Regions from separate parts of the Buttiauxella sp. genome, predicted to be linked through region 3. Evidence: predicted binding sites of a transcription regulator. Region 3 holds the regulator's gene; each other region holds the start of a gene.
The links. The regulator sigma-54, encoded in region 3, starts transcription at its own class of promoters, with help from an activator protein. The targets are predictions, from matches to a motif close to GTTGGCACANNTTTCGCTNT.
Positions count from the first base shown of each region.

Region 1: the regulator sigma-54 is predicted to act here: its motif matches at 961-980, upstream of hydN (electron transport protein HydN).
Region 2: the regulator sigma-54 is predicted to act here: its motif matches at 1,062-1,081, upstream of WBL83_RS18770 (pyridoxal-phosphate-dependent aminotransferase family protein).
Region 4: the regulator sigma-54 is predicted to act here: its motif matches at 1,396-1,415, upstream of glnA (glutamate--ammonia ligase).

Region 1 covers NZ_JBAVHX010000034.1:46,307-48,514, reverse strand. The annotation lists gene fdhF (formate dehydrogenase subunit alpha) at 1-347, opposite strand, end outside; gene hydN (electron transport protein HydN) at 383-928, opposite strand; gene hycI (hydrogenase maturation peptidase HycI) at 1,210-1,734, opposite strand; partial or broken gene WBL83_RS20130 (formate hydrogenlyase maturation HycH family protein) at 1,825-2,208, opposite strand, start outside; gene WBL83_RS20125 (NADH-quinone oxidoreductase subunit B family protein) at 2,208-2,208, opposite strand, start outside.
Region 2 covers NZ_JBAVHX010000032.1:49,602-51,809, reverse strand. The annotation lists gene WBL83_RS18775 (MurR/RpiR family transcriptional regulator) at 8-847, shown strand; gene WBL83_RS18770 (pyridoxal-phosphate-dependent aminotransferase family protein) at 1,131-2,208, shown strand, end outside.
Region 3 covers NZ_JBAVHX010000027.1:2,304-4,511, forward strand. The annotation lists gene hpf (ribosome hibernation promoting factor) at 1-280, opposite strand, end outside; gene rpoN (RNA polymerase factor sigma-54) at 303-1,736, opposite strand; gene lptB (LPS export ABC transporter ATP-binding protein) at 1,841-2,208, opposite strand, start outside.
Region 4 covers NZ_JBAVHX010000025.1:99,642-101,849, reverse strand. The annotation lists gene glnA (glutamate--ammonia ligase) at 1-1,309, opposite strand, end outside; gene typA (ribosome-dependent GTPase TypA) at 1,687-2,208, shown strand, end outside.

The DNA.
Region 1 (2,208 bases), on a different contig from region 3:
GTTTCGTTACCGGTGCCGCGTGACGAACCGGTCGTCATAATCGAGCGCGGGCCATATTGCTCTTTAATCGCTTTCAGGCGTCTGGCGGTATAGCTAATGGCTTCATCCCAGCTGACTGGCTGGAGTTTTCCGCCTTTTTCGTAACGAATCATCGGCTGCGTTAAACGCGGGGTGAGCAGTTTGGTATCGTTGAGAAAATCCCAGCCGTAGTAGCCTTTCAGGCAGAGTTCATTTTGGTTAGTCACGCCATCAGCCGCTTCAGCGCGGATAATTTTGTTTTTCTCAACAACCAGTTTCAATTTGCAGCCTGCGCCACAGTAAGGGCAGACGCTGGTAATTTTTTTCATCAGTAACAGACCTGTTAACGGAGATTTAAATGGATTTAGAAAATCAGAGATGAAGTCGCGTCGAACGCAGCACGGCGGCGTTTTTCAGCACTCATTTGTTCAAGCTTGTTGCGATCAACGCAAATAATCGCGTTGGTTGGGCAAGCTTCCATACAGGCCGGGCCTGTTGCGCGGGTATGGCAAAGGTCGCATTTGTTCGCTTCAGCTTTTTCAGCCATCACGTTCAGACCGGCACCGCTGTTACGCACAACCGGGCGCACGACCACTTCCATCGCGCCATACGGGCAGGCAACCACACAGGTTTTGCAGCCGATGCAACGTTCTTGCATCACATTGACAAAGCCGTGTTCGCGGCTGATAGCACCGTTCGGACAGACGTTGGCGCAAGGTGCGTCTTCGCACTGGCGACACATCGTTGCGGTAGAAACATTCACGCCTTTGATGACGTGAATACGGGGGAGGAAGGTTTGCGGAGTTAAAGCCGCGCAGTCTTGCTCTTCCTGGTGGGACACGACACAGGCCACTTCGCAAGTGCGACAGCCAATACATTTGCTCGAATCAGCAATGATGAAGCGGTTCATCAGAGACTCCTGTTTTTATTAGTTGGCTTAGACATACATAAAGTGTGCCAACTTTGAAACTAGCGTGATTCAACAGTTTAAGCTTTGATCCGGGGTGGGATGACAGTGACATCGACACATTTGTCGATGTCATTTGGGCAAATGACAGAGGCGTGATTGGGTTTAATGTCGGATGACGCTAACGCTTATCCGACCTACAAAACCGGTCGAGTGATGTCACCAATGATTATCCGACCCACAATACCCGTAGGTCGGATAAGCGTAGCGTCATCCGACAACTCTTATGAGAACTCCGGCGCTTCCAAATCAGCAAATCCGCCATTACCTTCCCAACAAGCCAGGCGCTGATACACCGTCTCAACCGCGGCTTTAATCGCATCGGTCATCGGGTAGTAAAAGCCGACGATATCAGGCTGAATCCCTAAGAAAATCACCTCACCAACATCCTCTTTCAACTGATCAATCAGATAGTTGAGTGGCATGTTGTGGGTGGTCATCATAAACATTTCAGCGATGTCATCCGGGTCAATCACGCGGATTTCACCCGGTGCCAGGCCCATATCTGTCGCATCGACCAACAGCAATCTTGCCGGGCGTAATTCACGGATAGCCACCGCATCGTTTTCCGGTGCGGTGCCACCGTCGATAACCACCCAATCGCCTTGTGGCGCGGCCAGGCACTTTTCAGCCAACAACGGGCCAGCGCCGTCGTCGCCCATCATGGTGTTGCCGACACAAAGTAAAACATTACGACCGTCATTCTTCGAGCCGCAGTCGCGTTGGCTGCCTTCGCTCGCCCCGGTCACATAGTTATCTATGCTCCCAGGGACTTGCTCAGTTGCCGCCTTACTGCAACTCGAATTATTTTGGTCGGGGTCATAACGCCTCCGGACCATCAAATAAATGGCAGGTTCTTGTTGAATGGCTTGCAGCATATCGAGCAGTTCCTGGCTCCAGATTTGCTGCTGTTCGGTTTGCGTCGGTTTTGCCGCATCAAAGGCTTTGGCTAACAAAACCACATGGCTTTGGTCGATAACAATTTCGCCATAACGCGGCACACCTTCCATTTTGCGCCGCGCTTCGCTGCCTTCTTCAAGCGTGGCAATCCACGCTTTGTAAGGCTCATACGAGCAAACCAGATTCTCTTTCAGGCAGTCGATAACGCCGAGATGGTGGCCGATTGCCAGGCTGTAATAAACCACCTGTTGCGCATCACTCGGGGTGTTGTCGTTTTCATCGACAAACTTACGGCTAAGCTGGCAAAAAACCACCGACTCGCT
Region 2 (2,208 bases), on a different contig from region 3:
GGCCGTAATGAAACAATTAGATGAGCGATTGAGAGCGACGTACGAACAGCTTTCACCACAAGAACAAAGGGTTGCTGCATTTATTGTGGATCATTTTGATGACCTCATCAGCTATAACAGTGCAGAACTTGCCCGTCTTTCTGGCGTATCGAAAGCCACTGTCAGCCGTTTATTCAAACGCCTTGGCTATGAGCGTTACAAAGATATGCGTGAAGAGTTGCGCACCTTGCGCCAGAGCGGAATGCCGCTCACGGAAAATCGCGATGCGGTGCAAGGTAACACATTGCTGGCGCGGCATTACAAACAGGAAATGGCCAACCTGACGCAATGGATTAGCCAGCTTGAAACCCAACAGTTTTCCGATGTGGTCACTACGCTCACAACCGCAAAACGTATTTTTATCATTGGGTTAAGAAATTCCTGGCCCGTCGCCATGCACTTGCGCCAACAGTTGCTGCAAATTCGTAGTGATGTGTATTTGCTACCTCAACCCGGGCAGACGCTGGCTGAAGATGTGGTGGATATTAACCAACACGATTGTGTTATCGCGATCGCGTTTCGCAGGCGTCCACGCATTATCAAACCCTTACTGGCCAATCTGCATAAACGCGAGGTGCCGCTTCTGGTAATGAGCGAAGCGCAAGGTTCTGGCCTCACACCCTGGTGCCGCTGGCACTTTACGGCTCCGCTCGATAGCGTCTCTGCGTTTGACAGTTATAGCAGCGCGATGAGTCTGGTGAATTTGCTTTCCAATGCGGTCCTGCATGAAGCATTAACCACTGGTCGCCAACGCATTCATCACATTGCGGAATTGTATTCCGAGCTTGATGAGCTGGAGCAACGTTAGTGCACTGTGATAGTGCGTTTGCACATGTCGTGGGAACCATTCTGGTTCAGAGATGAAGAGTCAGTTTGTAGGTCGGATAAGCGCAGCGTCATCCACCATTTTCGCCAATTATGTCGGATGACCCTAGCGCTTATCCGACCTACATAACCCATTCATTAATCTTTGTCAGCAGTCTGCTTTGAAGACTTTTTCTTCTTTGTCTTTCGCAAAAATTGGTGGCACATTAGTTGCAGAATATTTTTATTAAGAATCTTTTGTTTCATGACAAATAAAAGGAAAGGCCATGTTCGATATTCAGCACTTCTCACAAATTAATCCGCCTCATCGTCTGTTGATGGGGCCGGGGCCAATTAACGCTGATCCACGCGTACTGCGTGCCATGGCGAGTCAGTTGATTGGGCAGTATGACCCGGTAATGACCGGATATATGAATGAAGTGATGGTGTTGTATCGCGAGGTTTTCCGCACCCAAAACCGCTGGACGATGCTGGTGGATGGCACTTCTCGTTCAGGTATTGAAGCGATTTTGTTATCGGCCATTCGCCCTGGCGATAAAGTGCTGGTGCCGGTGTTTGGCCGTTTTGGTCATCTGTTGTGTGAAATTGCACGCCGTTGCCGGGCAGAAGTTCACACCATTGAAGTTCCCTGGGGCGAAGTGTTTACCCCTGACCAAATCGAAGATGCCATCAAAACCGTTAAACCTCGTTTGCTGCTAACCGTTCAGGGCGACACATCCACCACCATGCTCCAGCCACTGGCTGAACTCGGCGACATCTGTCACCGTCACGGTGTGCTGTTTTATACCGATGCAACCGCTTCGTTTGGTGGCAACGCGCTGGAAACCGACCGCTGGGGCCTGGATGCGGTTTCTGCGGGTTTGCAAAAATGTCTCGGTGGTCCATCAGGCAGTTCACCAATTACCCTGAGCGATAAGATGGAAGAGGTGATTCGCCGCCGTAAATGTGTGGAGGAAGGGATCCGCACAGTTGCGCACCAGGATGGTGATGACGAGATGATCTATTCGAATTATTTCGATCTCGGCATGGTAATGGATTACTGGGGACCGGAGCGTCTTAATCATCACACCGAAGCGACCAGCATGTTATTCGCCGCTCGTGAATGCGCGCGCATTATTCTCGAAGAAGGGCTGGATGTGGGGATCGCGCGTCACGAACTGCACGGACGTGCGTTGGTGGCGGGGATCCAGGGAATGGGGCTGGAAACCTTCGGCGATCTGCAACACAAAATGAATAACGTGCTGGGCGTCGTGATCCCGTCTGAGGTTCACGGTGAAGAGGTGCGCAAAATGCTGCTGAATGATTTCCATATCGAAATCGGCACTTCATTTGGCCCGCTGCAAG
Region 3 (2,208 bases):
GTTTTAGTTTATCTTTATGTTTGGTTAACTGGCGTGCCAGTTTATCAATCAAGCCATCAATCGCCGCATACATGTCCTGGCCTTCCGCGCTGGCATGAATTTCACCACCATTGATATGTAGCGTGGCATCAGCAATATGCGTGACTTTTTCAACTTTTAACACAATATAGACTTGGTTAATTCTGTCGAAGTACTGCTCCAGTTTGGCAAACTTCGTACTCACAAAATCGCGTAGCGCGTCAGTGATTTCGACGTTATGTCCTGTAATGTTGAGCTGCATAGTGTCTTCCTTATCGGTTAAGTCAAACCAATTGCTTACGCTGATTTGACGGTGGTATGGATAAAGACTCTCGGTACTTCGCAACGGTGCGGCGTGCCACCATGATCCCTTGATCGGATAGCATAGTCGTTAACTTGCTATCGCTCAGTGGTTTCGCTGGGTTTTCCGCAGCAATTAATTTCTTCACCAATGCACGAATTGCCGTCGAGGAGGCTTCACCTCCACCTTCGGTGTTGACATGGCTTGAGAAGAAATACTTTAATTCAAAAATACCGCGTGGGCTGTGCAGATATTTCTGCGTGGTCACACGGGAAATGGTCGACTCATGCATTTCGACCACCTGGGCGATATCAGCAAGCACCATCGGTTTCATGTGCTCTTCGCCAAGTTCAAAAAAGCCCTGCTGTTGTTCGACGATACAGCGGCTTACGCGCAGCAGCGTGTCGTTCCGGCTTTCCAGACTCTTAATCAGCCACTTTGCTTCTTGCAAGTTACTACGAATAAATTGCGAGTCGCTGTCATTGCGGGCATTGGTGCCCATCGCAGCGTACTGCTGGTTTATTTTCAAACGTGGAATGCTGTCAGCATTCAGTTCTACCGTCCAGCGACCCTGTACCTTTTTCACCAGCACATCCGGGATGACATATTCCGGCTCACTGGTCTGAATGGACTGCCCTGGACGAGGGTCAAGGGATTGAATCAGGCACATTGCCTCTTTCAACACTTCTTCTTTCAGACGAGTGACGCGCATCAGGCTGCGGAAGTCATGGTTGGCGAGCAGATCCAGATGCTCGCTGACAATTAAGCGCGCTTCGGTAAGCCAGGGTGTGTCGCGGCTGAATTGTGAAAGCTGGATAAGCAGGCAGTCACGCAGATCGCGTGCGGCGACACCGACGGGATCGAAACGTTGAACGCGCTTGAGGACGGCTTCCACTTCGTCAATCGTGATTTCGTCATCGCCCATGCTTTCCAGAATTTCTTCCAAAGAGACGGTGAGGTAACCCATTTCGTCGACGGCATCGACAATTGAGGTCGCTATCGCGGTATCGGTATCTGAAAACGGCGTGAGATCGACTTGCCACATTAAGTAATCTTGCAGCGTTTGTGTCGTTTCACCCTGATAAACCGGCAATTCATCATCGATGTAATCTGTACCGGTTCCTGATGGCGTGCCTGCGGTGTAGATTTCATCCCAGCTGGTATCCAGCGGCAACTCGTCGGGCATCTCTTTTTGTTCAAGTGCTTCACGCGTATCTAACGCTTCATTCTCACGCACTTCCTGAGTTTCAATTTCTTCATGCAGATCGGTTTGCTCAAGCAGTGGGTTACTTTCCAGTGCTTGCTGAAGTTCTTGCTGTAGCTCTAACGTCGACAGTTGCAACAGACGAATAGCCTGCTGTAACTGGGGAGTCATAGCAAGTTGTTGGCTAAGCCGTAATTGCAAACCTTGCTTCATATTCAGAGCGAACTTCCTCAGGTAAATACTCGTCATCATTCGAATGGCAAGGGCGTTGGCCACTCGAATGATGACGAGTATTGATAAATATATTTCCTACCCTATCAGAGTCTGAACTCTTCGCCCAGATACACGCGCTTAACATGCTCGTCTTCCAGGATTTCAGCTGGCGTGCCATGGGCGATTAAATGGCCCTGGCTAACGATGTAGGCACGTTCACAAACAGCCAACGTTTCGCGTACGTTATGGTCAGTAATCAACACCCCGAGCCCGCTGTCGCGCAGGTGCTCAATGATTCGCTTAATGTCGATGACGGAGATTGGATCAACACCGGCAAAAGGTTCATCCAAAAGAATAAATTTTGGATTTGCCGCCAATGCGCGGGCAATTTCGACACGACGACGTTCACCACCAGACAATGACTGCCCGAGGTTATTACGCAAATGTTCGATGTGGAACTCTTCCATCAGCT
Region 4 (2,208 bases), on a different contig from region 3:
CAGTGAACACGCCACCCGCAGTCAGGAACTCACGGTCTTCGTTCAGGCAGTTCAGTGCTTCTTCCAGAGAGCCAGCAACTTGTGGGATCTCTTTTGCTTCTTCTGGAGGCAGGTCATACAGGTTTTTGTCCATCGCTTCGCCCGGATGGATTTTGTTCTTGATACCATCAAGACCAGCCATCAGCAGCGCTGCGAAGCACAGGTACGGGTTAGCCGCTGGGTCTGGGAAGCGCACTTCGATACGACGTGCTTTCGGAGACGCAACCACTGGGATACGGATAGAAGCAGAACGGTTAGCCGCTGAGTAAGCCAACATAACTGGAGCTTCGTAACCCGGGACCAAACGCTTGTAGGAGTTGGTGGTTGGGTTAGCCAGGGCGTTGATTGCTTTAGCGTGCTTGATAACACCGCCGATGTAGTACAGCGCTTGCTCAGACAGGCCAGCATATTTGTCGCCAGCGAACAGGTTTACACCGTTCTTAGACAGAGACATGTGGCAGTGCATACCGGAACCGTTATCACCAAACATTGGTTTTGGCATGAAGGTCGCAGTTTTGCCGTATGCGTGAGCAACGTTGTGCACGACATATTTGTAAATCTGAATTTCATCTGCTTTTTTGGTCATGGTGTTGAAGCGGGTAGCCACTTCGTTCTGACCAGCAGTTGCCACTTCGTGGTGGTGAGCTTCAACAACCAGGCCCATTTGCTCCATGGTCAGACACATTGCAGAACGCAGGTCCTGAGCTGAGTCAACGGGTGGAACCGGGAAGTAACCGCCTTTAACAGCAGGACGGTGACCTTTGTTGCCGCCTTCGTATTTAGTACCAGTGTTCCATGCAGCTTCGATATCATCGATAGCAACGTGGGAACCAGAAATTGAGCTACCAAAACGAACGTCATCGAACAGGAAGAACTCTGGTTCTGGCCCGAAGAGAACGGTATCCGCAAGACCGGTTGAACGCAGGTAGTCTTCTGCACGCTTAGAAATGGAGCGTGGGTCGCGGTCGTAGCCTTGCATGGTGCCCGGCTCAAGAATGTCGCAACGGATGATCAGAGTTGAATCAGCGAAGAACGGGTCAATGACAGCGGTAGATGCGTCTGGCATCAGAACCATGTCAGATTCGTTGATACCTTTCCAGCCACCAATCGAGGAGCCATCAAACATTTTGCCTTCTTCGAAGAAGTCAGCGTTCACCTGGTGAGCAGGGATAGTGACGTGCTGTTCTTTGCCTTTGGTATCAGTGAAGCGCAGATCGACAAACTTCACTTCATGTTCATTCAGCATCGTCAATACGTGTTCAGCGGACATACTTAAATCTCCCGGATTGGTCATTGTCGTCGTGGTAACGAGGTGTTCAAAACTTTCTTCGTTTGGCTATTCGCCCTGAAATGATTAAAGCGAAATCTGTGCCAACTTTTAAATTACCCTAAAAAGGCGCTATCATGCGCACTATAGTGCAAAAGGGATGCACCATGATGGATAGTTTGCACCAATGTAGTGCTTCAATCTGAGATTTGAGCACCATATTGGTGCAATTTTCGTTATGGCTCCCTTTTTTGCTCCGTGAAAGCGATCACAAACCCTTACTTTCAACATTGTTTGTAAAGGTTCTTTGTGATCCTGTTCTGTCCTTCGATTAATACGTGTACAATAACGCGCTATTTCTAAATGCCTGAGGCAAAGTTGTGATCGAAAATCTGCGTAATATCGCCATCATCGCGCACGTTGACCATGGTAAAACTACCCTGGTTGATAAGCTGCTGCAGCAATCTGGTACTTTCAGTAACGAACGTGCTGAAGCTACTGAACGCGTGATGGACTCCAACGATTTGGAGAAAGAGCGTGGGATTACCATCCTCGCTAAAAACACCGCTATCAAATGGAATGACTACCGTATCAACATCGTTGATACCCCTGGGCACGCCGACTTCGGTGGTGAAGTTGAACGTGTAATGTCCATGGTAGACTCCGTTCTGCTGGTCGTTGATGCAATGGATGGCCCAATGCCGCAGACGCGCTTCGTAACCAAAAAGGCATTTGCCCATGGTTTGAAGCCGATTGTTGTAATTAACAAAGTTGACCGTCCTGGTGCGCGTCCTGACTGGGTTGTTGATCAGGTGTTCGACCTGTTCGTAAACCTGGAAGCTACCGACGAGCAACTCGATTTCCCAATCATCTATGCATCTGCATTGATGGGTATCGCGGGT